2 regions of the Variovorax sp. GW822-FHT04A09 genome follow, and region 1 is predicted to be linked to the other one. Evidence: predicted binding sites of a transcription regulator. Region 1 holds the regulator's gene; the other holds the start of a gene.
What was found. The regulator LexA, encoded in region 1, represses DNA repair genes until DNA is damaged. The targets are predictions, from matches to a motif close to ACTGTATNNNNATACAGT.
Positions count from the first base shown of each region.

Region 1 (15,602 bases):
TGGCGCAATCGCCGCGCGAACGCGAGATCGGCCTGATGTTCCGCAAGACGATGCCGCAGACCGAAGGCATGATCTTCGTGTTCGAACAGCCAGCCACGCAGTGCTTCTGGATGCGCAACACGCTGCTGCCGCTGACCGCTGCCTTCGTGGCCGACGATGGCCGTATCGTCAACCTGGTCGACATGCAACCGATGACCGAGAACTCGCATTGCTCCGAGGAGCCGGTGCGCTACGTGCTCGAAATGAACCAAGGCTGGTTCGCCAAGAAGAACATCAAGAAGGGCGCCAAGCTCGGCGGAGAGCTCTTCTCGGCCGCCAAGCGCTGAGCAACTCGGCGCGCGTAAAAAAGCCGACCCGCAGGTCGGCTTTTTTCATGGCAAGCGCCAAGTCCGGCTTCAGCCGAAGTTCTTCGCCGCGAAGTCCCAGTTGGCCAGCTTGGCCAGGAAGGTCTCGACGAACTTCGGGCGCAGGTTGCGGTAGTCGATGTAGTACGCGTGTTCCCACACGTCCACCGTCAGCAGCGCGGTGTCGGCGGTGGTGAGCGGCGTGCCGGCGGCGCCGGTGTTCACGATGTCCACCGAACCGTCGGCCTTCTTCACCAGCCACGTCCAGCCCGAGCCGAAGTTGCCCACGGCCGACTTCACGAAGGCTTCCTTGAAGGCGTCGTAGCTGCCCCACTTGGCGTCGATGGCCTTGGCCAGCGCGCCGGTGGGGGCGCCGCCGCCCTGGGGCTTCATGCAGTTCCAGAAGAAGGTGTGGTTCCAGATCTGGGCGGCGTTGTTGTAGATGCCGCCGCTGGACTTCTTGACGATCTCTTCGAGCGTCATCGCTTCGAACTCGGTGCCCTTTTGCAGGTTGTTCAGGTTCACCACGTAGGCGTTGTGGTGCTTGCCGTGGTGGTATTCGAGCGTTTCCTTCGAATACTCGGGGGCCAGTGCGTCGATGGCGTACGGCAGGGGTGGGAGCACATGTTCCATGGTTTTTTCTCGTGGGTTGGTTGTGGGGAATGAAGGATTCTAGGAAGTAATCAGGGGGCAGGCGTCAGACGCGTTCCCGTCGCGCCGCCGGGCGTCACGGTCAGGTCGACCGAGCCATCCGAAAGGCGTGCGACCACGGCATCGCCGGCCTGCAGGCTGCCTGCGCTGACGACCGCGCGGCCTTCGCCGTCGGTCAGCAAGGCATAGCCGCGCTGCAGCACCAGGGCCGGGTCGAGCAGCCGCAGGCGCAGGGCCACGCGCTCAAGCCGCTCGCGACGCTGCGTCAGCGAACGCGCGAACTTCGCGGAGAAATCGGTGGCGATGGCCTGCGGCACCTGCGCCAATCGCTCCCGACGCGACAGCACCGCGTAATGCAACCGCTGCGCGTGGTGCGCCAGCCGCAACTGCTGGCGCGCGACCAGGCCCGATGGGCGGCCCAGCCGCGCGGCCGCCTGGTCCAGCCGTTGGCCGAGCACGTCGAGCCGCCCGCCCAGCGCATCGCCGAGCCGTTCGTCAAGCAGGTCGAGCGCGCCGAGCCACAGGTCGCGCGGCGCGCTGACGAGTTCGGCGGCGGCCGTCGGCGTCGGTGCGCGCAGGTCGGCGCAGAAGTCGGCGATGGTGAAATCGGTTTCGTGCCCCACGCCGCTGATTACCGGCACAGGACTCTGCACGATGGTGCGCGCCAGCGTTTCGTCGTTGAAGGCCCAGAGGTCCTCGATGGAGCCGCCACCGCGCACCAGCAGGATCACGTCGACAGCCGGCTCCAGCGTGTAGAGCGACTGCAAGGCGCGCACCAGTTCGGCCGGCGCGTTGGCGCCCTGCACTGCCGCCGGCGCCAGCACCACGGGAATATGTGGCACACGCCGCCGCAGCGCGGTCACGACGTCATGCAGTGCCGCAGCCCCCAGCGAGGTGACAACGCCCACGGCACGCGGCATGGAGGGCAGCGCCCGTTTGCGCGCCGGGTCGAACAGGCCTTCGGCCTCGAGGCGTGCCTTGCGCTGCAGGAACTGCTCGAACAGCGCGCCCTGCCCCGCGCGCCGCAGGCTTTCGACCACTAGTTGCAGATCGCCGCGCGGTTCGTACACCGCCAGCCGGCCGCGCACTTCGACCTGGTCGCCGTCGCGCGGCGTGAAGTCGAGCAGACTCGCCGCGCGACGGAACATCGCGCAGCGCAGCTGGCCGGATTCGTCCTTGAGCGAGAAATAGCAATGACCGCTCGATGCGCGCGAGAAACCCGAAATTTCCCCGCGCACCGAGACCGGGTTGAAGCGCGCATCGAGCGCATCGGCCACCGCGCGGCACAGCGCGCCCACGGCCCACACGCGCGGCCCGGGCGTGGCGTTCGGCTCCCTGAAGCTCATCGCGCCCCTCCGCCGCCGAGCGCCACTCTTCCACAACGGGCGCCGCGCCCCCCACTTTGGAGGGGTATGGTGGAACAGATGCACGAGTTCTCGTGCAAGCTGTTGATTTCATTAAAAAAAGTGCTGCTCAAAATTCAATCGATCTAACGGAAAGCCCGTCCCATGCGGGTTCGGAGACATTGCGCGATGGGTTAATCACAAAGTTATCCACAGAATCTGTGCGTCCTTGCCGACACGCAAACAAGCCGCGAGCCGATGGTGGCTCGGTGGATAATCGCCGCGCATTTGCAGTCTACGGGCCGGAGGATTTTCTTGTTTTCCATCATTGTTGCCGCGGGCTGGCCAATCTGGCCATTGCTCGCCTGTTCGGTCATCGCACTCGCGCTGGTCATTGAACGTTTCACCAGCCTCAAGACCGTCAAGGTCCTTCCGCCGAAGCTGCTGGACGAGACCATCACCGTGTCGCGCGGCGCGGTTCCCGGCCCGGATGTCGTGACCAAACTGGAAAGCAACTCCATGCTCGGCCAGGTGCTGGCCGCCGGCCTGCGCGCACTGAATGCCAACCCGCGCTGCACCGAAGACGACCTGCGCGCCGCCATGGAGGCCTCGGGCCGCACCGTGGCGCACAAGCTGGAGCGCTACCTGCCGGCGCTGGCCACCATCGCCTCGGCGGCGCCGCTGCTCGGCCTGCTGGGCACGGTAATCGGCATGATCGAGATCTTCGGCTCGCAGTCGCCCGGCAGCGGTGCCGTCGGCTCGGGCAACCCGGCGCAGCTGGCGCACGGCATCTCGATCGCCCTGTACAACACGGCCTTCGGCCTGATCGTGGCCATTCCCACGCTGATCTTCTGGCGTTATTTCCGAAGCCGCGTCGACGAGTACCTGCTGAACCTCGAACTCTCGGGTGAGCGCTTCGCACGCCACCTGAACGCCCTGCGCAAATGAGCTCGCGTGGCCGCATGCAGTTTCGCCACGGCGCGCGCGACGAGCCGGAGATCAACCTGATCCCGTTCATCGACGTGCTGCTGGTCGTGCTGATCTTCCTGATGCTGTCGACCACCTACAGCAAGTTCACCGAGATGCAGCTGCGGCTGCCGACCGCGGACGTCGACGCCCAGCGCGACTACCCGAAAGAGGTGATCGTGGCGGTGTCGGCCGACGGCCGCTACGTGATCAACAAGTCGCCGCTGGCGGACCGCAGCGTCGACACCGTGGCCGCCGCGCTCGGCGCCGCCGCCGCCGGTGGCAAGGACAGCGTCGTGATCATCAGCGCCGATGCCGCCAGCCCGCACCAAGCCGTGGTGACGGTGATGGAGGCCGCGCGCCGCGCCGGCCTGATGCAGATCACCTTCGCCGCCCAGTCGACGGCCCAGGCCGGTCACTGAGTGTCGACCGGCGCGCGGCTGCAGGATGCCTGGCTGCGCCGCGGTGCGCTGGCCTGCCTGCTGTGGCCGCTGTCGCAGGTCTACGGCGCCCTCTTCGCGCTGCGGCGCGCCTTCTACCGATGGGGTTGGCAAGAAATCGGACGCGTGCCGGTTCCTGTGATCGTGGTCGGCAATGTGATCGCGGGCGGGGCCGGCAAGACGCCGGTCGTCATGGCCGTCGTGCGCCATCTTCAGGCGCGTGGCCTGCGGGTGGGCGTGGTGTCGCGCGGCTACGGCCGCCGCACCGACGACTGCCGTGAAGTCCAGGCCGACAGCGATCCGGAGGACGTCGGCGACGAACCCGCGCTGATCCACCATGCCACTGCTGCGCCCGTCTTCGTAGCCCGGCGGCGCATCGAGGCCGCACGCGCCCTGCTAGAGAAGCACCCGGCCACCCAGGTCATCGTCAGCGACGACGGCCTGCAGCATCTGGCGCTGGCGCGCGACATCGAGATCTGCGTGTTCGACGACCGCGGTGTTGGCAACGGCTGGCTGTTGCCCGCCGGCCCCCTGCGCGAGCCGTGGCCACGCCATTGCGACCTGCTGCTGCACAGCGGCGAGCGGCCCGCTTTCGCCGAGGGCTACACCGCCACCCGCGAACTGGCGCCGTATGCCCTCGCGAAGGACGGCCGTCGCATCCCGCTGGACACGCTTGCCGGCCAGCCCGTGATCGCGCTCGCCGCCATCGCCCGGCCGCAAGCCTTCTTCACGATGCTGCGCGCGCGCGGCCTGACGCTCGCGGACACCTTCGCGCTGCCTGACCACCACGATTTCACTGACTGGCAACGTCCGGCCGGTCCCGCCCTGCCCCTCGTCTGCACGGAAAAAGACGCCGTCAAGCTCTGGCACCAGGCACCTGATGCGCTCGCCGTGCCGCTGCACTTCGAACCCTCGCCGGCGTTCTTCGCCGCCCTCGACGCAAAGCTATCATCGCTCGATGGATACCAAGCTGCTTGAACTGCTCGTCTGCCCCGTCACCAAGGGCCCGCTGACCTGGAACGCCGAGAAGCAGGAACTCTGCTCGCGCAGCGCGCGCCTGGCCTACCCGGTGCGCGACGGCATCCCGGTGCTGCTCGAGAACGAGGCCCGCACACTGTCCGACGAAGAGCTGGGCCTGTGAGCTTCACCGTTCTGGTGCCGGCCCGACTGGCTTCGACGCGACTTCCCAACAAACCGCTGGCCGACATCGCCGGCCTGCCGATGGTCGTGCGCGTGGCACAGCGTGCCCGCCAATCCGGCGCCCTTCGCGTGGTGGTGGCCGGCGACGACGCCACCATCATCGACGCCTGCAAGGCGCACGGCATCGAGGCCCTGCTCACCCGCCAGGACCACGCCAGCGGCACCGACCGGCTGGCCGAAGCCTGCGAACAGCTCGGGCTCGACGGTAACGCGATCGTCGTCAACGTGCAGGGCGACGAGCCGCTGATCGACCCCGCGCTGATCGACGCCGTGGCCGCCACGCTGGCTGCGCGACCGCAGGCCGCCATGAGCACCGCCGTCCATGCGATCGACTCGCTGGCCGACTTCATGAATCCGAACGTCGTGAAGGCCGTGCTCGACGCCCAAGGTCATGCGCTCTATTTCAGCCGCGCACCGATCCCCTGGTGGCGCGACGGTTCTTCGGGCGGTGCGGCGCCCACGGTGCTGCCCAGCCCCGCACCGCTGCGCCACATCGGCATCTACGGCTATCGCGCTGGCTTCGTGCGGCAATTTCCGTTGCTGTCGCCAGCACCCGTCGAAGCCACCGAAGCGCTCGAACAGCTGCGCGCGCTGTGGCACGGGCACCGCATCGCGGTGCATGTGAGCGATGTCGCCCCGGGCCCCGGGATCGACACGCCCGAAGACCTGGCGCGCGTGCGCGCGGTCTTCGCAGCCGGCTCGCCTGCGTGAACTGCCCGCCGTCCCCGAGGGAACGGCGGCAATTTGTCACGGGCACGCATGCTATCCTCGACGCAATTCCGCCTCGGCGCGCCTGAGGGTGCGCATGGGGCGCGACACAAAATCTAAGAACCTTCCGAGGACACCATGAGACTTATTTTGCTGGGCGCGCCCGGGGCAGGCAAAGGCACGCAAGCGACCTTCATCTGCCAGAAATACGGCATTCCCCAAATTTCGACCGGCGACATGTTGCGCGCCGCCGTCAAGGCAGGCACCCCCCTCGGGCTGCAGGCCAAGACGATCATGGATTCGGGTGCACTGGTCAGCGACGACCTGATCATCAACCTCGTGAAGGAACGCATCGCGCAGCCCGACTGCAACGGCGGCTTCCTGTTCGACGGCTTCCCGCGCACCATTCCTCAAGCCGACGCCATGAAGGCGGCCGGCGTCAAGCTCGACTACGTGCTTGAGATCGATGTGCCCTTCGGCGACATCATCGAACGCATGAGCGGTCGCCGCTCGCACCCGGCATCGGGCCGCACCTACCACGTCAAGTTCAATCCGCCGAAGGTGGAAGGCAAGGACGACGTGACCGGTGAAGAGCTGATCCAGCGCGAAGACGACAAGGAAGAGACCGTGCGCAAGCGGCTCGACGTCTACAGCCAGCAGACCCGTCCGCTGGTCGACTACTACTCGGCCTGGGCCAAGGCCGATCCGGCCGCCGCGCCGAAGTACCGCGCCATCCAGGGCGTAGGCACGGTCGACGAGATCACGCAGCGCGCGCTTGCCGCACTGAACAGCTGATTCGACAGCGGCTGATCCGTCAGCCCCTCAGCCGCCCTCCGACTCAGGCAGGGCGGCCACTCCCAACAGTTCCAGCACCAGCGCGACCCGCGCCTTCACCGGCGTGAGTGCGCCCGCATCCCGCAGCCCGTCACCGGGTTTCGGCAGGATGCGTCCGTTCGCACAGCGCGTGGCGCGCAACACCGACACGCCGCCATCCTGAGCCTTCAGCGCTGCAGCTTCCAGCGCGTGGTGCATGGTGCCGTTGCCGGTCGTGGCCACGACCAGGCCGCGCAAGGGCTCAGCCGACGGGAGCAACAGCGCCTCCACGATCGCGCCGCTCACGCCCGCGTGGCTCATGACGATCTCGACGCGGGGCCACGGCTTCGATACCGCCTCCAGCCGCGCCGCATCGAACGGCGCTCCCTGCGGCCACGCACGCACGCGCCGCACTTCGCCCTCTTCCACGTAGCCGACCGACCCGGCATCGCCCGACGCGAAGGCATCGAGGCGGTAGGTGTGCACCTTCTGCACATCGAGCCCGCTGTGGATCGCACCCGCGCACACCACCGTCACGCCATGCGCGCCCGGCGTCGAAGCCACCACGAGCGCGTCGCGCACGTTCTGCGGACCATCAGGCGACAACGCCGTCGCCGGACGCATCGCGCACGTCAGCACCACCGGCTTGGCGGGCGCCAGCACGGCGTGCAGGAAGAAGGCGGTTTCCTCCAGCGTGTCGGTGCCGTGCGTGACCACGATGCCAGCCACATCAGGCTGCGCCAGCCAGTGTGCGCAGCGCGCGGCCAGCTGGCGCCAGGTGTCGGCGTCCATGTCCTTGCTGTCGAGCTGCGCGACCTGCTCCGCCACCAGCGTCACGCCGGCCGGCGCCTCGATGCCGCCCAGCAGGTCCGCCACCCCCACCTGCCCGGCGGTGTAGCCGATGTTGTCGCCGCTGCTGGCAGCCTTGCCGGCAATGGTGCCGCCGGTGCCCAGCACCACCACGCGGCGCGTCTCGGACGAAGAGGAATGAGTCATGGCTTGTCAACTTTTGAAAACTGGTTAAAAATACAGGTACTGGATATCTAGCCAGTGCCGCAAGGAAACCACTATGCAGTTCGCAGTGAAGCTTACCGCCCGCCAGCAGCAGATCCTGGACCTGATCCAGGCCGCCATCGCACGCACCGGTGCGCCGCCGACGCGCGCCGAAATCGCCAACGAGCTGGGCTTCAAGTCGGCCAATGCCGCCGAAGAGCACCTGCAGGCCCTGGCCCGCAAGGGCGTCATCGAACTCGTCAGCGGCACCTCGCGCGGCATCCGCCTCAAGGGCGATGCGCTGCGCTCGCTCCACGAAACGCGCCACCGCGAAGGCAACCAGTTCTCGCTCTCGCTGCCCGGCATGGCCCAGCTCGCGCTGCCGCTCATCGGCCGCGTCGCAGCGGGTTCACCCATCCTCGCGCAGGAGCACGTCGACCAGACCTACTACGTCGAGAACACGCTGTTCCAGCGCCAGCCCGACTATCTGCTCAAGGTGCGCGGCATGTCGATGCGTGACGCCGGCATCATGGACGGCGACCTGCTCGCCGTGCAGGCCACCAAGGAAGCGCGCAACGGCCAGATCGTGGTGGCACGCCTGGGCGAAGAAGTCACCGTGAAGCGCCTGAAGCGCAACAAGCAGGTGATCGAGCTGCACGCGGAGAACCCCGACTACCCGACCATCATCGTCCAGCCCGGCGAGCCCTTTGAAATCGAAGGCCTCGCGGTCGGCCTCATCCGCAACACCATGCTGATGTAGGCCCCTGGCCTGCTGCCAACGGCAGCAGCACCTCATCCGGCCGCGACAGGTGGCGGGCGTATGGCGCGAAGTCGCCATCACCCTGTCGTGGCCGATTCAAGAAATCCTGCCTGTGTTCAACCTCATACTTTTTTGGAGTTCACATGGGAATCGCCCTCCTCGCCATCGCCGACCTCTGGTCGCCCCTGCAATCGCTGGCCACCCGCTGGATGCCCGCCCGCCGCCCGTCGCATGGTGAGAGCGGCGACGCAGCGGCCGGCCTGCGCTACGTGGCCATTCGCCCGGCCTGCACGGCGCGCACCACCGGCAGCCCGACGCCGGCCACGTCGCCGTCCGCCGCCGCCACGCCCGCCCGCCCGCTGCGCGTGGTCCGCGTGGTCGACCGGCAAGGCCCGCAGCGCGGCTGTGCCAACCGGGTCGTGATCTCCGGCCGCATGGCCGACGTGTGCGCCGAACTCGACCGGCTCGCCGCGCTGGAAGCTGCGGAAACCGGGAGCGGCACGCCCCGCCCCAGCCACCTGCACTGAGAAGGTGCGAACGAACCCGCCGTGCCTGCGCGCCCCGCACGCGCATGGCGGATTCACCCCCAATGGTCTGAAACAGGCCTCCCGGGCGCCATCTGGCATGGGGTATCCAAACGTTCACACGTGCGACGTGCCGATGCTGCGAGGCACAATGGCATGCCATGAACATTGTGATCCTCGACGACTACCAGGACGCCGTGCGCAAGCTGCAGTGCGCTGCCAAGCTGGACGCTTACGCCGCCAAGGTCTACACCAACACGGTCAAGGGCATCGGCCAACTGTCGGTTCGCCTCAAGGATGCGGACGTCATCGTGCTCATCCGCGAGCGCAGCCAGATCTCCCGCCAGCTGATCGAGAAGCTGCCCAAGCTCAAGCTGATTTCCCAGACCGGTCGCGTCGGTGGCCACATCGACGTCACCGCCTGCACCGAACGCGGCGTGGCGGTGGCCGAAGGCTCGGGCTCGCCGCAGGCGCCCGCCGAACTCACCTGGGCGCTGATCATGGCGGCCATGCGCCGCCTGCCGCAGTACATCAGCAACCTCAAGCACGGGGCCTGGCAGCAGTCGGGCCTCAAGTCGGCGTCGATGCCTCCGAATTTCGGCGTGGGCTCGGTGCTCAAGGGCAAGACGCTGTGCATCTGGGGCTACGGCCGCATCGGCCAGTTGGTGGCCCGCTATGGGCAGGCCTTCGGCATGCAGGTCGTGATCTGGGGCCGCGAGGCCAGCTGCGCCAAGGCGCGCTCCGACGGCTTCCAGGTGGCGCAGAACCGCCACGAATTCTTTGCCGCCGCCGACGTGCTGTCGGTGCACCTGCGGCTCAACGAGGACACCCAGGGCCTCGTCAAGCTCGAAGACCTCTCGCGCATGAAGCCGACGGCGCTGTTCGTCAACACCTCGCGCGCCGAGCTGGTCGAGGCCGATGCCCTGCTGGCCGCGCTCAACCGCGGCCGCCCCGGGCTGGCGGCCATCGACGTGTTCGAGAGCGAACCGCCGCTGCAGGGCCATGCGCTGCTGCGCCTCGAAAACTGCATCTGCACGCCGCACATCGGCTACGTCGAGCAGGAAAGTTACGAAAGCTACTTCGGCCAGGCGTTCGACAACGTCGTGAGCTTCATCAAGGGCAACCCCACGAACATCGTGAACCCCGGCGCGCTGCAGGTCCGGCGGTGAGCGCATGAGCCGGCCCGCGCCGCAGCGAGGCGCGCTCTGGGCGCTGCTGGCCGGCAATTTCGTGATCGGCACGGGCGTGATGGTCGTGCCCGGCACCCTCAATGAGATCAGCGCCTCCTTGGCCATCAAGGTCGCCACTGCAGGCCAGCTGATCAGCGCGGCCGCCTTCGTGATGTGCCTGGGCGCCCCGCTGCTGGCCGCCGCGGTCGCCGGCTGGGACCGCCGCAAGTTGCTGGCCCTCACCCTGCTCTGGTACGCCGCGTGGCACGTGGTCGCGGCGCTCGTGCCCAGCTTCGGCGCGCTGCTGCCGGTGCGCATGCTGACGGTGATCGCGCCCGCCATCTTCACGCCCCAGGCCGCGGCCTGCGCCGGCATGCTGGTGCCGCCCGAGCAGCGCGGGCGCGCCGTCACCTTCGTCTTTCTCGGCTGGTCGGTGGCCTCGGTGCTGGGCCTGCCGATAGGCGCGCTGATCGGCGGCCACCTGGGCTGGCGCATGGCCTTCATGGCCATCGCGGCGCTCAGCGTCGTGAGCGCCGCCTCGGTCTGGCTCACGCTGCCCAGCGGCATCCGGCCCGCCGCGCTCACGGCTGCCGCCTGGTCGCGCGTGCTGCGCAGCCCGGTGCTGATGGGCATCGTGTCGGTCACGGCGCTGCAGGGCGTCGGCCAGTTCGTGCTGTTCAGCTATTTCGGCCCGCTGCTCAAGCAGGGCTTCGGCGCCGACGCCAACACGCTGAGCCTGATGTGGGCGCTATTCGGCGCCTTCGGCCTGCTGGGCAACATGGTGGTGAGCCGCTACATCGACCGCGTCGGCGCCGGGCGCATGGTGCTGCTGACGACCGGGCTGATCGCGCTGAGCCTGCTGCTGTGGCCGTTGGCCAGCACGCTGGCGTGGCTGGCGGTGGTGCTCGTGCCCTGGGGCCTGGGCTGCTTTGCCACCAACTCCTCGCAGCAGGCGCGCCTCGTGGGGCTGGCGCCCGCCCTGGCGCCGGGCTCGGTGGCGCTCAACAGCTCGGGCATCTACATCGGCCAGGCCCTGGGTGCGGCGCTGGGCGGCTGGCTGCTGGCGAACGACGCCACCGAGTGGATGAGCCGGGTCGGTTTTGCACTGATGCTGCTGGCGATGGGCCTGAGCATCGCCATCGATCGCAGCCGCCGCCCGGCCTGATTCCGATGCCCCGCGTAACACCCGGGGCGCGGGCCTCCCGCGAGATTGCAAAATCGGAGCTTTCGTCCGTGTCGCGCACCCGCGCCGGCGCGGCCGCCCCAGACACCCACCAACCCATGAGAACCCTGATCCCATGACAGTGAACTACCCCCGAATCGGCGTGATCGGCGCCGGCGCCATGGGGCGCGGCATCGCGCAGATCGCCGCCCAGGCCGGCAGCGAAGTGCTGCTGCTCGACAGCTTCGCAGGCGCCGCCGAGCGCGGCCGCGAAGCCCTCGCCGCCCAATGGAACAAGCTGCACGAGAAGGGCAAGATCGATGCCCCCACGCGCGACGCCTACGTGGCGCGCGTGAAGGCGGTCGACGGCATGCAGGCGCTCGCGGGCTGCGACCTCGTGGTCGAGGCCGTGGTCGAGAACCTCGAGGTCAAGCGCACGCTGTTTCGCGAGCTCGAGGACGTGGTCGCGCCCACCGCCACGCTGGTCACCAACACCTCGTCGCTGTCGGTCACGACCATCGCGGCCGGCCTGCAGCACCCCGCGCGCTTCGCGGGCTTCCACTTCTTCAACCCCGTGCCGCTGATGAAGGTGGTCGAGGTGGTGGCGGGCTTCAAGACCTCGCCCGAGGTCTGCCAGCAACTGGCCGGCTACGCCACGCAGATGGGCCACAGCGCCGTGCAGGCGCAGGACACGCCGGGCTTCATCGTCAACCACGCGGGCCGCGGCTACGGCACCGAGGCGCTGCGCATCGTCGGCGAAGGCGTGGCCGACTTCGCCACCATCGACCGCATCCTGAAGGACCAGGCAGGCTTTCGCCTCGGCCCGTTCGAGCTGCTCGACCTCACGGCGCTCGACGTGTCGCATCCGGTGATGGAGTCGATCTACCACCAGTACTTCGAAGAGCCGCGCTTCCGACCCAGCGTGATCACCGCGCAGCGCCTGGCCGCCGGCGCACTCGGCCGCAAGACGGGCGAAGGCTTCTACCGCTACGACAACGGCGTGATGCAGCAAACGCCCGAAGCGCCGGCGCCGGTGATCGAAGGCACGCCCGCGGTCTGGGTGTCGCCGCGCGCCGCGCGCCGCGCCGAGCTGCTGCGCCTGGTGAACACGCTGGGTGCGCAGATCGACAGCGGCAGCGCTCCCGCACCGCAGTCGATCATCCTGGTCGCGCCGCTGGGCTTCGACGTGACGACGGTCGCGGCCGTCGAGCGGCTGGACGCCACGCGCACCGTCGGCATCGACATGCTCATCGACGACGCCGCCACCAAGCGCCGCGTGCTCGCCACCAACCCGGCCACGCGCCGCGACGTGCGCGACGCCGCGCACGCCCTCTTCGCGCGCGACGGCAAGACCGTGAGCGTGATCCGCGACAGCGGGGGCTTCGTCACGCAGCGCGTGATCGGCGCCATCGTCAACATCGCCGCCGACATGTGCCAGCAGCGCGTGTGCACGCCGGCCGACCTCGAGACCGCCGTGCAGCTGGGCCTGGGCTATCCGCGCGGCCCGCTCGCCATGGGCAACCTCTACGGGCCGACCAACATGCTCGAAGTGCTGTTCAACCTGCAGACCGTGTATGGCGATCCGCGCTATCGCCCGAGCCCGTGGCTGCGCCGCCGCGGCGCGCTGGGCCTGAGCCTGCTGCACGAAGAAGAATAAGCACGCACACCATGACCGCCGAACTCAAGAGCACCAGCGAAGGCAGCACCATGGTGCTGACCATCGTCAACCCGACCCAGCGCAATGCGCTGGGCCCCGAGATTTATGCCGCCGGCATCGAGGCGCTGAACGGCGCCGAGAGCAGCGACGAGATCCGCAGCGTCGTCATCGTGGGCGAAGGCGCCTGGTTCTGCGCCGGCGGCTCGCTGCAGCGGCTGCTGGCCAACCGCCAGCTCGACCGCTCGGTGCAGGCCGAGAGCATCGAGGGCCTGCACAACTGGATCGACTCGATCCGTACCTTTCCCAAGCCGGTCATCGCGGCCGTCGAGGGCGCGGCGGCCGGCGCCGGCTTCTCGCTCGCGCTGGCCTGCGACTTCGTCGTGGCCGCGCGCGACGCCGTGTTCGCGGCCTCGTACAGCAACGTGGCGCTCTCGCCCGACGGCGGCCTCAGCTGGCACCTCGGACAGGCGCTGCCGCGCCAGCTGGCGAGCGAATGGCTGATGAACGGCGAGCGCATCGAGGCCGCGCGCCTGCATGCCTTCGGCCTCGTCAACGAGCTCACCGACAGCGGACAGGCGCTGGCCGGCGCGCTGGCCCTGGCCACTCGCCTGAACGCGCGCGCGCCGAACTCGCTGGCCAGCATCAAGGAGCTGCTGAGCGACGCGCGTGGCGCCACACTGGCGTCGCAGCTATCGCAGGAGCGCGATCATTTCGTGCGCAACCTGCACCACGCGAACGCGGGCATCGGCATCGCCGCGTTCCTCGACAAGACACCGCCACGCTACGAGTGACGCCTGACGGCGTCGCTCCCGAGACACCCCACAGCTTTTCAGTCGCCGAGAGGACAGACCATGGACGACCCCATTCTTACCATCGAAGAACGTGAAGCGATCAACAGTGGTCGCTGGTTTTCTTCCCTATCTCCATCGCTACGGCACGACATCCTCCGATGCGCCTTTGTCAAACGCTACAAGGACGGCGACCTGCTCGCCGCGCGCGGCGACCCGCCCGAGCACTGGATCGCCTGTGCCAAGGGGGCGTTGCGCGTGAGCTCGACCGCGGTGTCGGGCAAGCAGGTGACGCTGACCTACGTCGAGCCGGGCATCTGGTTCGGCGACGTGGCGATGTTCGACGGGGAGCGGCGCACGCACGACACGTACTCGCACGGCGACACCACCGTGCTGTGCGTGGCGCGGGCCGATTTCCAGAAGATCCTGGCCACGCACGTCGAGCTGTACGAAGCGCTGATGCGGCTGCAGGCGCGCCGCATCCGCACGCTGTTCGGGCTGGTGGAAGACCTCAACACCCTGCCCTTGCGCGCACGCCTGGCCAAGCAGCTCATCCATCTGGTGCGCAGCTACGGCGTGCCCAACCTGGACGACGGCAGTCAGACGCGCATCGGCCTGCAACTGGCGCAGGAAGAACTCGCGCAGCTGCTCGGCGCCTCGCGCCAGCGGGTCAACCAGGAACTCAAGACGATGGAGCGCGAGGGCACCATCCGGATCGAGCCGGCCGGACTGGTCGTGCTGGACCGCTCGGCGCTGATGCACATCTCTGAAGCAGACAACTAAAAAAGATTCGACATGAGCCAGGACTTCTCCAGTTTCATCGGCACCCGCGCGGTGTCCCAACAGCACACCTTCGACGTGGACGCGCTTGCGCCCTGGCTCGAAAAGAACCTCGAGGGCTTCCAGGGTCCGCTGACGGTCGAGATGTTCAAGGGCGGTCAGTCCAACCCGACCTACAAGCTCGTCACGCCCACGCAGAGCTACGTGATGCGCGCCAAGCCCGGCCCGGTCGCCAAGCTGCTGCCCTCGGCCCATGCGGTCGAGCGCGAATACAAGGTCATGCGCGGCCTGCAGGGCACCGACGTGCCCGTGCCGCGCATGTACTGCCTGTGCGAAGACGAATCCATCATCGGGCGCGCCTTCTACATCATGGAGTTCATGCAGGGCCGCGTGCTGTGGGACCAGTCGCTGCCCGGCTTCAGCAACGCCGAACGCGCGGCCTACTACGACGAGATGAACCGCGTCATCGCGGCGCTGCACACGGTCGACTTCGCCGCCCGCGGCCTGGGCGACTACGGCAAGCCCGGCAACTACTTCGAGCGCCAGATCGGCCGCTGGAGCAAGCAGTACAAAGCCTCGGCCGACGGTGCCGGCGAACTGTCGCAGCCCATCGAAGCCATGGAGCGCCTGATCGACTGGCTGCCCGCCCACATGCCCGCGAGCGCACGCGACGAAAGCAAGGTCTCGATCGTCCATGGCGACTACCGCCTGGACAACGTGATGTTCCACGCCACCGAGCCGCGCATCATCGCGGTGCTCGACTGGGAACTCTCCACACTGGGCCACCCGCTGGCCGACTTCAGCTACCACTGCATGTCGTGGCACATGCCCCCCACCACCGGCCGCGGCATCGGCGGCGTGGACGTGGCGGCGCTGGGCATTCCCACCGAGAGCGAATACATCGCCCGCTATTGCGAGCGCACGCGCATCAGCACGCCCGAGGCGCTGGCGCCCGACTGGAATTTCTACCAGGCCTACAACCTGTTTCGCATGGCCGCCATCCTGCAGGGCATTGCGAAACGGGTCGAAGCCGGTACTGCATCGAGCGAGCAAGCCGTGGCGTCCGCCCGTGGCGCACGGCCGATGGCCGAGATGGCCTGGCAATTTGCCCAAAAGGCATAGCCAGCCCTCCCCCTTAACCCCACCAGGAGACAGCATGGATTTCGAGTATTCGGCCAAAACCAAGGAGCTTCAGAAGCGCGTTCTCGCCTTCATGGAAGACCACATCTACCCGGCCGAAGCCGAGTACAGCGCCGAACTGGCCGCCAACACGGTCGCAGGCAAGCGCTGGAGCGCCCTGCAGA
Region 1 covers NZ_JBXAMV010000001.1:1,179,344-1,194,945, forward strand. Annotated here, with positions in the region: gene AC1RLW_RS05275 (DUF192 domain-containing protein) at 1-326, shown strand, start outside; gene AC1RLW_RS05280 (superoxide dismutase) at 396-977, opposite strand; gene xseA (exodeoxyribonuclease VII large subunit) at 1,028-2,341, opposite strand; gene AC1RLW_RS05290 (MotA/TolQ/ExbB proton channel family protein) at 2,654-3,286, shown strand; gene AC1RLW_RS05295 (ExbD/TolR family protein) at 3,301-3,726, shown strand; gene lpxK (tetraacyldisaccharide 4'-kinase) at 3,727-4,722, shown strand; gene AC1RLW_RS05305 (Trm112 family protein) at 4,703-4,885, shown strand; gene kdsB (3-deoxy-manno-octulosonate cytidylyltransferase) at 4,882-5,655, shown strand; gene adk (adenylate kinase) at 5,791-6,447, shown strand; gene AC1RLW_RS05320 (asparaginase) at 6,475-7,461, opposite strand; gene lexA (transcriptional repressor LexA) at 7,535-8,218, shown strand; gene AC1RLW_RS05330 (hypothetical protein) at 8,362-8,745, shown strand; gene AC1RLW_RS05335 (D-2-hydroxyacid dehydrogenase family protein) at 8,904-9,911, shown strand; gene AC1RLW_RS05340 (MFS transporter) at 9,916-11,076, shown strand; gene AC1RLW_RS05345 (3-hydroxyacyl-CoA dehydrogenase) at 11,210-12,730, shown strand; gene AC1RLW_RS05350 (oxepin-CoA hydrolase, alternative type) at 12,742-13,521, shown strand; gene AC1RLW_RS05355 (Crp/Fnr family transcriptional regulator) at 13,582-14,301, shown strand; gene AC1RLW_RS05360 (phosphotransferase) at 14,314-15,420, shown strand; gene AC1RLW_RS05365 (acyl-CoA dehydrogenase family protein) at 15,455-15,602, shown strand, end outside.

Region 2 (15,602 bases), 380 kb from region 1:
GCTTCAGTTCCTCTTTTTCGTAGAGGATCGGCAAGCCCTTGCGCACCCGCTCGCGCTGCTTGAGGTACGGATGCACCATGCCACCCTGAATGGGCCCGGGCCGCACGATCGCCACCTCGATCACCAGGTCTTCATAGGTGCGCGGCTTCAGGCGCGGCAGCATCGACATCTGCGCCCGGCTCTCGATCTGGAACACGCCGATGGTGTCGGCGTCGCAGATCATGTCGAACACGTTCTGGTCGTCGTTGGGGATGTGGTGCATCTGCACCATCGAGCCCCGCCAGCGGTTCATGTGGTCGAGCCCGCGGCGGATGGCGCTGAGCATGCCCAGCGCGAGCACGTCGACCTTCAGCATGCCCATGGCTTCGAGGTCGTCTTTTTCCCACTGGATGACGGAGCGGTCTTTCATCGACGCCTTCTCGACCGGCACCAGCCGCGTGAGCCTGGTGTGCGTGAGCACGAAGCCGCCGACGTGCTGGCTCAGGTGACGTGGAAAGCCCTTGAGCTTTTGCGTGTGCTCGATCCACTGCATCAGCTTGAGCCGGTCTTCCTTCACGCCGACGCGCTCGGCGGCCTTGTCGAGCTGTTCGCCGAGCACGGTGTCGTCGAACCAGTAGTGGTCCTTGGCGAACTCGTCGACCAGCCGCTCGTCGATGCCGATGGCCTTGCCGACGTCGCGCAAGGCGCTGCGCGAGCGGTAGCAGATGACGACGGCAGCGATGGCGGCGCGCTCGCGGCCGTACTTTTCGTAGATGTACTGGATGACTTCTTCGCGCCGCTGGTGCTCGAAGTCGACGTCGATGTCGGGCGGTTCCTTGCGATGGCGGCTCAGGAAGCGCTCGAACAGCAGGTGGCCTTTTTCGGGGTCGATTGCGGTGATTTCGAGGCAATAGCAGACAGCGGAATTGGCCGATGACCCGCGACCCTGGCAAAGAATTTTCTGTGAGCGCGCAAAGCGGACGATGTTCTCTACGGTGAGGAAGAACATCTCGTATTCAAGCTCCCTGATCAGGTCCAGCTCTTTCTGCACCTGGACCCGCACGCCATCAGGAATCCCGTTCGGGTAGCGCCTTTGCGCCCCTTCCCACGTCTTGCGCGCCAGCGTCTGCGTCGCCGTCTCGTTGCTGCCCAGCGTTTCCAGCGGGTACTTGTAGGTCTCGCGGATCACCTCGGGATCGAAGCGGCACCGCTGCGCCACCGCCAGCGTGTTCGCCAGCATCGCGGGCAGGTACAGCTCGGCCAGTCGCACCCGCTGGCGCAGGTGCCGCTCGGCGTTCGACTGCAGCGCGAAGCCGCACTCGGCCACCGTGCGGCCTTCGCGCACCGCTGTGAGCACGTCGTGCAGCGGCTTGCGCCCGCGCGCGTGCATGTGCACGTCGCCGGCCGCGACCAGCGGCACGCCGGCCTGCTCGCCCGCCTGCATCAGCGTGACGAGCCAGAGGTCGTCGTCGAGTTCGTTGAACAGTTCCACGGCCAGCCAGAGGTTGTCGCCGTACAGCGCCCTGGCGGCGGCCAGGTCGTCCTGCACGGTGGCCGCATCCGGCATGCCGCCCGGCGGCCGGTGCGGCACGAAAAGAATCTGGCAGCGCTGCAGCGAGGCGACGTCGCTCGTGTCCCAATCGACGCGGTACTCGCCCTTGGGCAGCTCGGTGTTGCGCGCGGCGGTGATGAACTCGCAGAGGTTGCCCCAGCCCTCGGTGTCGTTCGCGATCACCACGAGCTTGAAGCGCTCGAAGCGGAACTCGCTGCCGAACAGCAGGCGGAATTCGGGGTGGCGCGGGATCGGCGGTTCGTCCGGGTGCTCGCGCTCGTAGGTGTCCAGCTTGACGGGCAGATCGCGCAACGCGACATGCGCGCGCACGATGCCGGCCACCGAGCATTCGTCGGTGATGGCCAGCGCCGCATAGTCGAGGTGGTAGGCGCGCTCGACCACCTCTTCGGGCGTCGAGGCGCCGCGCTGGAAGCTGAAGTTCGTGAGGCAGTGCAGCTCGGCATAGCCGGGCAGGCCCGGCGCCGGGCGCAGCCGCTGCGGCAGCACATGCACCTTGGCGGGCTGGCGCTTGCGCTCTTCTTTACCGCTCAAGTCAGGCATAGAAGCCTTGCAGGTACCAGCGCACCTCGCCCGACGAAAAGCGCGTGGCGGGCCGCTCGCGAAAGATCCACACCAGGCCGGCCTCGGGGCTTTCGGCCACGTAGTAGTCGCGCATCGCGGGCTGGCCGCCGTCTTCTTCACCGCCCCACCAGCCGGCCTCCACGCGCTGCGGCCCGACCAGCTTGCGCAGCGGCCCGCAGTAGCACGGGCGCTCGCCGTCCATCTCGAGCCGCAAGGGCTCGGGCAGCAGCCAGGGCGGGTAGATCGCATCGGGCTGCGAGGCGGCGTCCTTGCGGGCCTTGTCGGGTGCAGGCGTTTTCTCTTTTTGCAGCGCGGGCCGCCACCGCTGCTGGCGCTCGGGCCGGTGGTCGGCCTGCGCGAGCGGTACCACCACCTGGTCGGCACCGAGCCGCACGCTGAGCCGTTCGACCATCTCGTGCAGCTTGTCGCCCTTGCGGTTGTCTTCCGGCAGGAAGCTGGTGCTGGCGCCGGCCAGCGGATCGGTTTCGAGCGTGCGCAGCTTCAGCCAGCTCGCGGGCGCGGCCAGCGTGGTGAGCGCGAGTTTTTCGGACAGCAGGCGGCGCAGGTGCGCCATGTCCTGCGTGGGCTCTGCCGTGCGCACGGTGAGCTGCTGGTGCGGCGGCAGGGTCACGCCGTTGAGGCGCCGCAGGTCGAGCGTCCATTGCAGCTCGAGCGCACGCGCACCGCGCTGGCGGGCGCGCAGCCAGATCTGTAGCGCCGACAGCAGGCGGTTGGCCGACCACATGAGTTCGGGCCCGGTCTCGGCCAGCGCGGGCAGTTCGAGCTTCTGCTCGAACACGTCGGGCAGCGTGAGCCAGGCGTGGCTTTCGGGGCGCAGGCCCCAGGCAATGTCGAGCGCCTCGCGCAGCCCGGTGCCGAAGCGCCGCGTGAGGCCGCCACGCGGCAAGGCGGCCACATCGCCCCAGGTGCGGCAGCCCAGGCGCGCGAGCAGGTCGAGGTGACCCTGCGCGGCCGTCAGCGTGTCCAGCGGCAGGCCGGCCGGCACCTCGGCGGGCCGGTGCTCGTTGCGCGCGAACAGGCGCAGCCGCGCCAGCGCGATCAGGCTGGTGGCGCCCTGCGCGCCGCGCATGCGCGCGTCGGATGCGGGGTTGAGGGCCAGCAGCTGGCGCATCAGCGGCGCGCGACCGCCCCACAGGCGCTCGCAGGCCGAGACCTCGAGCATCAGCGCCTCGTCCTGCCAGGCGACGTGCGGCGTGAACTGCAGCGCCCACCAGCCCAGGGCCTCGGGCGGAGGCATGTCGGGGGCGTCGGCTTCCTCGGTTTCAGACGACCACTGCAAGGCGATCCAGTGCATCCGGGCCTCCTTTCCACGCGTCGATGCGCACCACCGTGGCCGACGGCGCGGCGGCGGCCGGCGCCACGGGCGGCTGCAGGCGCAGCTGGCGTCGCACGCGGGCGGCGGCCAGCAGCGCGCTCATGCGGGCGTTGCGCGCCGGCACCCGCACCGGCGCGGCCAGCGGCGGCCCCCGGCGCTTGAGCAGGTGCAACGCGATCTGCGCCGGGTCGTCCTGGCAGCGCTCGGCACGCAGGCGCAGGCGCGCGGGCGAAGCCGACAGCGCCACCGACTCGGGCCGGCACACGAACAGCAGCACCTCGTGCTGCGCGGCGGCCAGCTGCAGCCGCCGCAACTCGCCCACGCGGGCCTGCGGCAGCCAGGCGACGACGGCAGCGATCTCGGCGCAGCGCAGCGCCTGCTCGCAGGCCCACAGCCGCGCGGCCGGAGCGTCGCTGCGCACGCACATCAGCGCCTCCACCGGCAGCCCCTGCGCCGCCAGCGCGGTGCCGCAGGGCTCGTAGGGCGCGCCGACCAGCACCACCGGCCCGCCGCGCGCCTCCACGGCCTGCGCCAGCGCGGGCAGCAGCAGGCGCCAGACATGGGCCTCGGGCGTGGCCTGCAGCAGCTCCGTCATCGCGCCCACGGGCCAGCCGCCGCCGGGCAGCTCGGCGTCGAGCGCGGCATGCCCGGTGGCCACGACCTGCGCGTCGGCCAGGCCTAGTTCGTCGGCGTGCCAGACGCCGCGGCCCGCGGCGGTGGAAAAGGAGTCGAGGAAAGGAAGGCCCATGATTGCAGTTGTTAACTGTATTTTTATACAGTATTTCCCGGGTCGCAACCAGCGATCGATTTACCTGCGAAGGCCCGCGCCTTAAGATCGGTTTATTAACAATTAGTGACCATGAGACACAAAAAGATTCACCTGCGGCTTCTGGCCCTCGCCGCGCTCGCCACCCTCGTCTGTGCGGTGGCGCCCGCCTCGGCCCAGCCCGCCAAGCCGCTCCTGATCGGCCAGACCTACGTGCAGACCGGCCCGCTCGCGTCGCTGTCGACCGAGCCGCTGGTGGGCATCCGTGCCATGTTCACCGCGCTGAACGCGAGCGGCGGCGTCAACGGCCGGCCGGTCGAGCTGCGCCAGCTCGACGACGCCTACGACCCCGCCAAGGGCGCCGAGAACGTCAAGACCTTCGCGCGCGACGGCGCCGTGGGCGTGCTGATGCCCATCGGCACCTCGTCGGCGGTCGGCGCGCTGAAGGCGGCCAACGAGCTGAAGATTCCCGTCGTCGGCCCGTACACGGGCGCGGGCCCGGTGGTGAAGTTCAGCGAGTTCGGCTTTCCGGTGCGCATCAGCTTCGACGAGGAGTACAGCCGCATCGTGAACCACCTGTTCACCATCGGCCTGTCGCGCATCGCCTTCGCGCACAACGACAACCCCGGCGCGCGCTCGGCGATGGAGAGCACGCAGAAGTTCATTGCCGAACGCGGCGACAAGATGGTCGGCAGCGTCGCCATCAAGAACGACGGCTCCGACGCGGCCGAGCGCGCCGCCGAGCTGGCCAAGCTCAAGCCCAAGGCCGTGGTGCTGTCGGCCACCAACGACGTGGCGGCGAAGTTCATCGCGGCCTACCGCGCGACCGGCGGCGAGACGGCGTTCTATTCGTTCTCGTTCCTGAACGGACAGAAGCTGTTCCAGGACATCAAGAAGGACGCGGCCGGCGTGGTCATCTCGCAGGTCGTGCCCTACCCGTGGAACAGCGCGATGCCGGTGATTGCCGAGTACCAGGCGGCGATGAAGAAGATCGGCATGACCGAGTTCAGCTACGCGAGCCTGGAGGGCTACGTCACGGCCAAGGTCATGGTCGAAGGCCTGAAGCGCGCGGGCGCCAACCCCACGCCCGAGTCGCTGCAGAAGGGCCTGGAGTCGTTCAAGACGCTGGACCTCGGCGGCATCGCCGTGTCGTACCGGCCCGGCGAGCACCGCGGGCTGACCTTCTCGGAGCTGTCGATGCTCAAGGCCGACGGGCGCTACCTGCGCTGAGCCCTTCCGCCCGCCGGCATGGCGGGCGCAGAATTTCGTTCGTGACGACGCCCCTCACGAACGCACACCCTTACGCCCTCACGCGCGCCCGGTTGCTCCGCCTCGGCGCAGCCCTGTGCGCAGGTGCCGCGCTCCCCTCCTTCGCCCAGCAGCCACCCCGCAGGCCCGCGATGCAGATGACCACCCGCCCCATTCCCTCCACGAAGGAAGCCCTGCCGGTCGTCGGCTGCGGCACCTGGATCGGCTTCGACCAGCGCCCCGGCAGCGACGAGTACCAGCGCCTGCCCGGTGTGCTCGACGCGCTCTTCGCGGCCGGCGGCACGGTGATCGACAGTTCGCCGATGTACGGCCGCTCCGAGGAAACCACCGGCGAACTGCTGGCCGCCGCGAAGCCGGGCGCCAAACCCTTCCTCGCCACCAAGGTCTGGACCTCGGGCCGCGAAGCCGGCATCGCGCAGATGGAGCAGTCGTTCGCGCGGCTGCGCACGAAAGAGATCGACCTGATGCAGGTGCACAACCTCGTCGACTGGCGCACCCACCTCGCCACGCTGCGCGGCTGGAAGGACAAGGGCCGCGTGCGCTACATCGGCATCACGCACTACACCGCCTCGGCCTACGACGAGGTCGAAGCGGTGTTGCGCGCCGAGACGCTCGACTTCCTGCAGATCAACTACTCGCTCGATGCGCGCGATGCCGAACAGCGCCTGCTGCCGCTCGCGGCCGAGCGCGGCGTGGCGGTGATCGTCAACATGCCCTTCGGCGGCGGTGGCCTGCTGCGGCGCCTGCGCGACAAGCCGCTGCCCGCCTGGGCCGGCGAGATCGGCTGCACGAGTTGGGCGCAGGTGCTGCTGAAGTTCGTGCTGAGCCATCCGGCCGTGACCTGCACGATCCCGGGCACAAGCCGCGCGGAGCACATGACGGACAACGCCGCGGCCGGCGCCGGCACCTTCCCCGATGCCGCCTTCTGGCGCCGCGAGGCCTCTTCTATTCGAACTTGACGTTGTGCTCCCGCACCGTCGCGCCGAAGGCGTCGTACTGCGTGCGGAAGAACTCGGCGAACTTCGCGGGGCTCATGCCGTAGCCCTCGAAGCCCTGCTGCACCAGTTGCGCATGCACGTCGGGCCGCTTGAGGGTGTTCTGCAACTCCAGCGAGAGCCTGTCGGTGATCTCCTTCGGCAGCCCCGGCGGCCCGAAGAAGCCGGCCCAGGGCGTGATCGTGAGCTTGCCCAGCCCCAGCTCGCCGCCCGTCGGCACATCGGGCAGCAAGCCGCTGCGCTGCGGCAGCAGCGTGACCAGCGCGCGGATGCGCCCCTCCTTCACGAAGCCCGGCGCCAGCGTGCCGGTGGTGAACATCATCTGGATCTGCCCGCCCAGCAGGTCGGTCATGGCCTGCATGTCGCCCTTGTAGCGTGCGTTGACCACCTTGCGCTCGCCCAGCAACTGCAGCATCGCGAGTTCCGAGGCGCTGTTGCTCGAAGCCGAATTGAGCGCGCCGGGCTTCGACGCCACGAGCGCCAGCAGCTCGTTCACGCTTTTCACCGGCAGGCTCGATGGCACCACGAGGAACATCGAGAACTGCCCCGCCGAGCTGATCGGCGTGAAGGCCTTGAACGGGTCGTAGGGCGAGGTCGGCCGCAGCGTGGGCGCGGCGACCATCGCGGTGTTGGTGCCCATCAGCAGCGTGTAGCCGTCGGGCTTGGCCGACGAGGTGGCCTGGGCCGCGAGCACGCCGTCGGCGCCGGGTCGGTTCTCCACGATCACCTGCTGGCCGAGCTGCTTCGACAGCCCCTCCGCAATGATCCGCGTGAGCGAGTCGGCGCCGCCGCCCGCGGCGAAGCCGACGATCAGCTTCAGCGGCTTGTTCGGGTACGCGTCGGCGCTCCAGGCCGCCGCGCCGGACAGTGCCGTGGAGGCGAGGGCCGCGAGAGTCAAGGTTCTGCGTCGCATGAAAGCCTCCTTGTTCAGAAGAGGTGCCGCACGCCGAACTCCCAGCCCGACGAGCGCATTCCGCCCGCCGGCGCCACACCGCCGCTCACCACATAGCGCGCCTGCCCGCTGTTCATCAGCCGTGCGTAGGTGCCGTAGAGCGCGGTGCGCCGGGAGAGGTTGTGCACGTAGCCGATGCCGAACTGGCGCGCATCGTCGCGGTTGCGCGGCATGCCGTTGGCGTTGCGCAGGCTCTCGTCGCTGCGGTCGTCCAGGTAGGCGTAGCTCACGCGGATGCGCCCGACCTCGAAGGCCGGGATGTGCGCGCCGATCTCGACGGTGTTCTTGCGCACCGTGCCGGCCGCGAGCTTCACCGTCACCTTGTTGTAGAGCGCGAAGAACTTCGCGAAGCCCGCGTCCCACGAGCCGCCGATGTTGGCGTGCGTGTAGTTGCCGATGGTGGAGGTGGCGTTGAAGTGCGAGCGCGTCACCGCCGCCGCGATGTCGAACGCGCCCGAGGCGAAACCGAAGCGCGCGCCGCCGAAGTTGCCGTCGTCGCGGTTCGGCGCGGTCGAGTTGTTCTCGCCGGTGCCGATCATCGCCATGCCGTAGAAGCCGCCCAGCTTGGCCGGCAGCCAGTAGCTCACCGTGTTGCTGCCGGTGATGGCCGTGGGCAGCGGCCCGGTGCCCGCGCCCGCGAAGGTGAGGTTGCCCGCGCGCGCCACGCCGTTGGCGTTGAAGGGGTCGAAGTAGATGCTGTTGTAGTGCGTGGGAATGAAGTCGTGGCCCAGCCGCACCTCGCCCAGCGAATCGTGCGACAGGCTCACGAAGGACATGCGGTCGAAGGTGATCGGTCCCGCCGGGCCCGCCCCGCTCGTCTGGTTGTTGGTGTTGCTCGGCCGGCCGGTGCCCAGGTCGGGGTTCAGGCTGCCTTCGAGCCAGAAGCCCGCGCGCAGGCCTCCGCCCAGGTCTTCGGTGCCGCGAAAGCCGATGCGGCTGGTCGACAGGCCGCCGTTCGACAGCGCCTTGATCGAGCCGCCGCCCTCGCCTTTCGTGTACTGGACGCCGAGGTCCATCACGCCGAACACGGTGACGCTGGATTGCGCGTGCGCCGCGCCGCTGCTGGCCAGGCCAATGGCCGACCACATCAAAAGTCTCTTCATGGTTTCTTGTCTCCTGCTCTTTTTTGGGTTGAAAACTCTGGAATCACTCGGGAATGGCGCGCAGGGCTGCGCCACCGGGTGCGCACGGGGGTGCGACCGGTTGGCGAAGGCCGGGAAAAAAGGTCTAGCTGGCGGGTTGCGGCCGCTCCGTGCGCACGAGCACGGCGCCCTTGGACAGCGGACTCACGTTGCGCCGGTACTGCTGCAGCCAGCCGGTGTCGAAGGCCGGCGGCGGCGCCTGCCAGTCGGCGCGGCGCGCGGCGAGTTCGGCGTCGGTCAATGCGATGTCGAGGCGGCGCGCGTCCAGGTCGATGGTGATCACGTCGCCATCGCGCACCAGCCCGAGCGGCCCGCCCAGTGCCGCCTCCGGCGACACCTCGGCCACCACGAGCCCCTTGCAGACCAGGCCCGAGAGATGCCCGTCGGTCAGCAGCGCGACCTGGTCGCCGAGCCCCGCGCCATCGACCGCGAAGACCACGCGCGATGCGCCACCTCCCATGGCCGGTCCGCCGCACGCGCCGGCACCGCGCATCACGACCACCTGGCCGGGCACGATCTCGTGGTTCTTGATCGCGGCGATGGCGGCGTCCGAAGTCCAGAAGCACACGGCCGGCCCGGTGAAGCGCCGCACCTTGCGCTCGGCGATGCCGGTCTTGATGAGGCCCGACTCGGGCGCGAGGTTGCCGCGCAACAGCACGATGGCCGGCAGCGGCGCGACCGGGCGGTCGATGGGGCGGATCACCTCGGCGTCCCTCACTTCGGCGTGGCGCAGGTTGTCTGCGACGGTGCCACCGGTCACCGTGAGCGCACCCGTGTCGAGCAAGGGCGCGAGCTGCTTCATCAGCGCACGGCAACCGCCCGCCGCCTCGAAGGCCTCGATCGAATGCTCGCCGATGGGCCGCACGCCGGCCAGCACCGGCGTCGTGGGGCCGAGGTTTTCGAAGAGGCCGTACACGTCGACGCCGCACTCGCCTTCGGTCGATATCGCCTGCAGGTGCTTGGCCGTGTTGAGCGAGCCGCCGACGGAGAGCACCGCGCGCACCGCGTTGGCGAAGGCGCCGGCCGAGAGGATGTCGCGCGGCTTCAGGTCGTCCAGCACCATCTGCACGATGCGCGTGCCGGCCGCGCGCACGTCGTCCATCATCTTCGGGCTCAGCGCGGCGACGGGCGCGCTGCCGGGCAAGGCCATGCCGAGCGCCTCGCACACGATGTGCATCGAGTTCGCCGTGCCCAGGCCCGAGCACACGCCCGGCCCGCGGATCGCCTCGCGGCTCATGCCCACGAGTTCTTCCACGGGCAGGTGGCCGGTGACCGCGTGCATCGCGCCGATGAACACCTCCTCGATGTCCATGTGCTTGCCGCGGTACTCGCCGCTCGGCTGGTAGCCGCACGGCACGAGCAATGTCGGAATGTTGAGCCGCGCGGCCGCCATGAGCTGCCCCGGCACCGTCTTGTCGCACGAGGTGAGGCAGACCATGCCGTCGAGCTGCGCGCCTTCGACCGCGACTTCGATGTCGTTGGTCACGAGGTCGCGCGCGCCGAGCATGTAGGCGCCGCGTGCGCCCGCGCCGGTGATGAAGTCGCTGGGCGCCGCGGTGCGGATTTCGAACGGCACGCCGCCCGCCGCGCGGATCGCTGCCTTGATCTCCGCCGCCACCTTGTCGAGGTGGCTGAAGCACGCGGCCAGCTCCGAGGAGCTGTTGACGATGGCGATCTTGGGCTTCTCGCAATCCTCTTCGGGGATGCCGAGCGCGCGCCAGTGCGCATTGCGCACCGACCAGAGGTAGGAGCCGCGCGGGAAGTTGCTGCGCAGGGGGCGGGTCATGAACGGTCTCCGGTTTTGTCGTTGTTCTTCTTGGTGATCTCGATCACGCCGCGGTCGGCGTCCACGCGCACCCAGTCGCCGGTCTCGATGCATGCGAGCGGGTCGCGCTCGAAGTCCGTCATCGAGGGCGAGTGCGTCACCACGGCGCCGAGCGCCATCTTGGTCGTCATCTCGTTGAACAGGAACGCCGCGGGCGCGGAGTTCATGAGCCGCGTCATGTGGAACATCGCGGACCAGCCCGACGAGCCCTTGGCGCCCGGGAACACCAGCACCTTGCCCGCGAAGCTCTGGCCGCGCAGTTCGTGCCGCGTCTCGATGACGGTGCCGGTGCGCGGGTCGATGCCGCCCCAGCCCGAGATGCGGTAGCGCGTGACCAGCGCCTCGCCTTCCGCAACGCCGCCGACCACCTTGCGTCCGCGGATCACGAGGGTCTTTTCTTCGGTCATGACTGCGGCGCTCATGCGTAGCCTCCGTTCCACCGACCGGTGCAGGCCGCATCGACGCATTCGGCCGTGCTGCCGAACCACGCCTGCACGCCGAGGATGGCGGGCAGGTAGTGGGCCTGCTTGGCCGAATCGAGTGCCACGGTCTTCGTGCCCTTGGGCACGGCGCGGCTCATGGCCGAGCAGCTGTCGGTCATGAGGATGCCGCCCGCGTCTTCGATGATCTTGGTGTAGCCGTTGCGGTCGGCCAGGGACTTGATGGCGCGCGGCGTGAAGATCCACAGCTCGCAGTCGGGGTGCACCTTGCGCCCTTCGATGAGCTGCGCGGCCTCCCAGATCTGCTCGATGGTGTAGTGCGGGCAGCCGAGCATCACGTACTGGACCTCGCTGTCCTTGCCCGTCACGTTGATCTTCTCGTAGGTCGCACGGCGCTCGGCCTCGCCGTAGCGCAGCACCTCGATGGGCGCCTTGCCGCCGAGCGCCTGTTCCAGCGTCAGCGCCTCGGGCGTGACGCCGGCGATGTGGTACATCTCCACGCCGCCCGAGGACGAGGCGGCCGCGCCGAAGTGCTTGAGCCGCGGCAAATTCGGCACGCGGCCGATGCCGCGCCGGCTGTGCACCACCGGCACGCGCTCCTGCACGTGCTCGCCGATGTAGTAGCCGAGCAGGCCCCAGTCCTGCACCGACTCGACCTCGATGTCGAGCTCGATCACATGCGTCGCGCGGCGGTTCTCCTCGAGGTGGTAGCCCCAGTACGGAATGCGCCCGGTGAGCATCGCCGCGCCCGTGCTCTCGCGGCCCTCGGTGTTGGTGCGCGCGCCGAGCACCGAGTTGCAATACACCACCGCCGACGACTCCATCCACGCGCAGTGCTCGCCGCGCGTCGGGATGTTGCCCACCTGGTAGGGCGTGCAGGTGTTCATGATCTGCGCGCCGAGGCCGGCCGCATGGCGCTCGCTCTTGTTGTAGAACTGGACGATCTCCTCGCTCACGCCCATGCGCTCGGGCTGGCCGGGATCGAAGCCCAGCTGCAGGTGGCTTGTGAAGACCTTGAACTTCGGGATCTCGACCGTCTCCTGGCTGTCGAGGCTGAATTCGGAGAACACCGCGTCCATGCCGCCGCCCTTGGCAAGCGCGAAGTCGCGCTGGAAGGGCGTGGTCGAGGTGATGGTGGCGCAGACGTTGCGCGTCTCGACCAGTCGCTCGGCGCCGAGGGCTTCGCCATAGCGCATCAGCAGGTCCATCGCCTTCTGAACGGCCGGTCCGTCGCGGCCGTCGTACATGGCTTTTTCTTCATCGCTCAGGTGCATGACCTGTGTCTCCGTTCTTCTATGTCGTGGGGGATCGAACCCCGGCCGGGCTGCTAACCCGGCAAGGGCGTGGGCACATGCCCGCCGATGTCGCGCGCAATGGTGAGCGCGATGTCGTGCAGGCGCGGTGCGAGTTCGTTGCGCAATCTGTCTTCGGTGAACACGAAGGCGGCGCCGCCGCCGTTGAGCGCCATCACCTCGCCGTCGGGGCCGATGAGCGGCACCGACACCGAGTTGATCTCGCGGTGGAATTCGCCGAGCGAGAGGCAGTAGCCCAGCCGCTTGGCTTCGCCGATGGCGCGCGTCATGGGCGCGGCGATGCCGTCCCACTCGGGGCCGCGCAGGAGGCGCATCGAATCGACCAGTTGGTTGCGCTGCGCATCGGGCAGCGCCGAGAGGTACGCGCGGCCGAGCGCCGAGTTCGGCAGCGGCGCGCGCGAGCCCACGTCGAGCCGCGCCGAGAGCATCGACGAGCGCGGGCGGCAGGCCTCGATCAGCACCATCTCCATGCCGTCGCGCACCGCGAGGTAGACGGATGCGCCCACCTCTTCCGCCATCGCCTGCATGCTGGGCCGCGCGGCGGCGCGCACATCGAGGCTGCCGAGGAACACGCGCGAGAGCGACACCACGCCCGGCCCGAGCATGAAGCGGTCGGGCGCCTGCGCGGGCTTGAGCATGCCCAGCGAGAGCAGCGTCGCGACCAGCCGGTTGACCGTGGGGCGCGGAATGCCGGTGATGCGCGCGACGTCGGCGTGGCCGAGCACCGGGCGGTCTTCGCTGAAGCAGCGCAGCACCGAGATGCCGCGCTCCAGCGCGCTCACGGTGTCGGAACGTTCGCCGCGCGACTCGGACGCATCGGCCGCGGAAAGAGAGCTGTCGTTTTTATCGGTGGACATGAAGGGACCCTTTGAACGCTTTGCAAGACTCTGCAATGTAGAGGCTCGCGAAAGGAGGTCGTCCGGGTTCATGGCAAAAAAGAGGCCGGGTCAGGCGCTGGCTTCGGCCGCGACGGAGGCCGCGCCCTGCCCGGCTTCGCCCCCGGTGCGCAGGTACACGCCCTGCGCCAGCAGCGCGGACTGCAGCGCGCCGGTGTCGACGAAGCGCGGCGCGATGCCGCCCTGCGACGCCAGCGCCGCCGCCACGCCCGCGGCCTGGCCCGTGATCCAGCACTGCGGAATCTCGCGCATGAAGCCGTGCGAGTTGCGGTCGCACGAGATGTGGCGCCCGCACGCCACGAGGCCATCGAGCTGCTGCGGCACCAGCGCGCCATAGGGAATGGAGATGTTCGGGAATTTCGGCGACACCGCGGGCGTCACGCCGACCTCGTCCGCCAGCGCCACGCCGTCGGGCCACTGGCTGCGCAGCACCGCGCCCACGCCGGTGAGGCGCCGCGCATGGCGCACGCCGATCTGCGGCGCGCTCAGCATCAGGTAGGCGTCCTCGAAGCCGGGCGCGTGCGCCTTGAAGTAGTCGAGGTGCGCGGCCATGGCGCGGTGCGAGCGCACTTCCACGGCCGTGAGGTCGTCCACGTCGAGCGCCGAGTAGCCCGATTGGCGCGGCCCCATGAAGAGCGCCACATCGTTGCGCCACGAGACGAAGGGCCGCTCGAAGAGGCCGAGCTGCTCGCGTCCGCGCGCCATGAAGCCGGCGAAGGCCTCGGGCTGGCCGGCCTTGAAGTCGATCCAGCGGTTCATGTCCACGCCGCCGAAGAGCCACGAGGTGTTCATGCAGTGGTGCACGTCGGCCTCTTCGATGTCGTTCACGAAGGCGGCGCCGGCGCGGGCGAACAGGTCGCCGTCGCCGGTGGCGTCCACCACCACGTCGGCCATGATGGCCATGCGGCCTTCCTTGCTCTCGAAGACCACGCCCTTGACGGCGCCGTCCTGCACGATCGGAATGGCGGCCCACGAGTGGTAGATGAGCTTGACCTTGCGCTCCAGCACGATCTCCTGCGAGAGCAGCTTCAGGCGCTCGGGGTCGATGGTGGGCGACCAGGTGACGATGCCGTGGTACGCGGCCGTGCGCTGCGACCAGTGCGCGGCCTTGGCCACGTCTTGCGAGCCCCAGTCCGCGCGTTGCGGGCCGGCGATGGCGTCGGCGGGCAGGCGGTCGAACAGTTCTTCGGCAAAGCCGCGGATCACCAGCTTGCCTTCCCAGTCGGTCATGCGATCGATCCAGATCACGAGGCCACCGGTCGACAAACCACCCAGGTGGTTGTAGCGCTCGAGCAGTGCCACGTCGGCGCCTGCGCGGGCGGCGGCAGCGGCTGCGGCGGTGCCCGACGGGCCGCCGCCGACCACCAGCACGCCGCAGCGGTGATAGACCGGGATGTTCTTGCCGGGCTCGGCCCAGCTGCCGTGGTCAGGCCGCTTGACGCGGCTGTCGCGGTCGAAGATGTCGGAGGACAGGATGCGCTCGTCGGTGCGGACGACAGTTTTCATGAGATGGGTGTCTTGGATGGGCTGTTTCGTCGTATTTTGATTTCAATGTTCATTTTGTCAAACGCAAAAGCCATAAAATGGCGTTTGTTCGGGGTATTCCCTAGTCAATATGGATTTTTATGATTTTCTAAATCAATATCAGGAGAACATTCCAACGGAGACATCGATGAAGAAACTCAACGGCACCCGCCGTGCATTCGGCACGGCGCTCGGCGCCGCGGCCTTGCTGGGCCTGGCGCCGCACGCGTTCGCGCAGGACTTTCCGGCGCGCAACAAACCGATCCGCATCGTCGTGGGCTTCACCGCCGGCGGCGGCACCGACGCGCAGGCGCGCATCGTGGCGCAGAAGCTCGGCGAGGTGCTGGGCACCAGCGTGATCGTCGACAACAAGCCCGGCGCCAGCACCATGCTCGCGGCCAACGAGGTGTCGCGCGCACTGCCCGACGGCTACACGCTGCTGTACGCGCCCTCGTCCACGATGGCGCAGAACCCGCACACCTTCGCGCAAGTGCCCTACGACCCGTTCAAGGACTTCACCGCCATCTCGATGGGCGGGCGCGGGCCGCTGGTGCTGTCGGTCAGCACCTCGGTGCCGGCCCACAACGTGAAGGAACTCGTGGCCTACGTGAAGGCGAACCCCGGCAAGGTGAGCTACGCCTCGTTCGGCGCGGGCACCTCGTCGCACATCTACGGCGAGGCCTTCGTGAAGAAGACCGGCGTCGATGCGGTGCACATCCCCTACAAGGGCGGCTCGGACGCGGCCAAGGACCTGATCGGCGGGCGCGTGCAGTACATGTTCGACTCGGCTTCGTCGGCCATCATCACCTCGGCCACGGGCAAGGTGAAGGTGCTGGCCATCGCGGCGAATGCGCGCATCCCGGCGCTGCCCGACGTGCCCACCTTCGCCGAACAAGGCTACGCGGGGCTGGACCTGCCGAGCTGGCTCGGTTTCTACGGGCCGGCGCGCATGCCGGCGCCGGTGGTGGCCAGGCTCAACGCGGCGCTCACGCAGGTGCTGGCGATGCCGCAGGTGCGCGAGTTCTATCGCA
Region 2 covers NZ_JBXAMV010000001.1:1,560,148-1,575,749, forward strand. Annotated here, with positions in the region: gene AC1RLW_RS07015 (error-prone DNA polymerase) at 1-2,092, opposite strand, end outside; gene AC1RLW_RS07020 (Y-family DNA polymerase) at 2,085-3,428, opposite strand; gene imuA (translesion DNA synthesis-associated protein ImuA) at 3,397-4,197, opposite strand; gene AC1RLW_RS07030 (ABC transporter substrate-binding protein) at 4,309-5,445, shown strand; gene AC1RLW_RS07035 (aldo/keto reductase) at 5,616-6,443, shown strand; gene AC1RLW_RS07040 (Bug family tripartite tricarboxylate transporter substrate binding protein) at 6,430-7,392, opposite strand; gene AC1RLW_RS07045 (porin) at 7,407-8,534, opposite strand; gene ilvD (dihydroxy-acid dehydratase) at 8,659-10,359, opposite strand; gene AC1RLW_RS07055 (aconitase X swivel domain-containing protein) at 10,356-10,820, opposite strand; gene AC1RLW_RS07060 (aconitase X) at 10,817-12,112, opposite strand; gene AC1RLW_RS07065 (IclR family transcriptional regulator) at 12,166-13,008, opposite strand; gene AC1RLW_RS07070 (FAD-dependent oxidoreductase) at 13,099-14,553, opposite strand; gene AC1RLW_RS07075 (Bug family tripartite tricarboxylate transporter substrate binding protein) at 14,720-15,602, shown strand, end outside.
Region 2: the regulator LexA is predicted to act here: its motif matches at 4,212-4,229, upstream of imuA (translesion DNA synthesis-associated protein ImuA).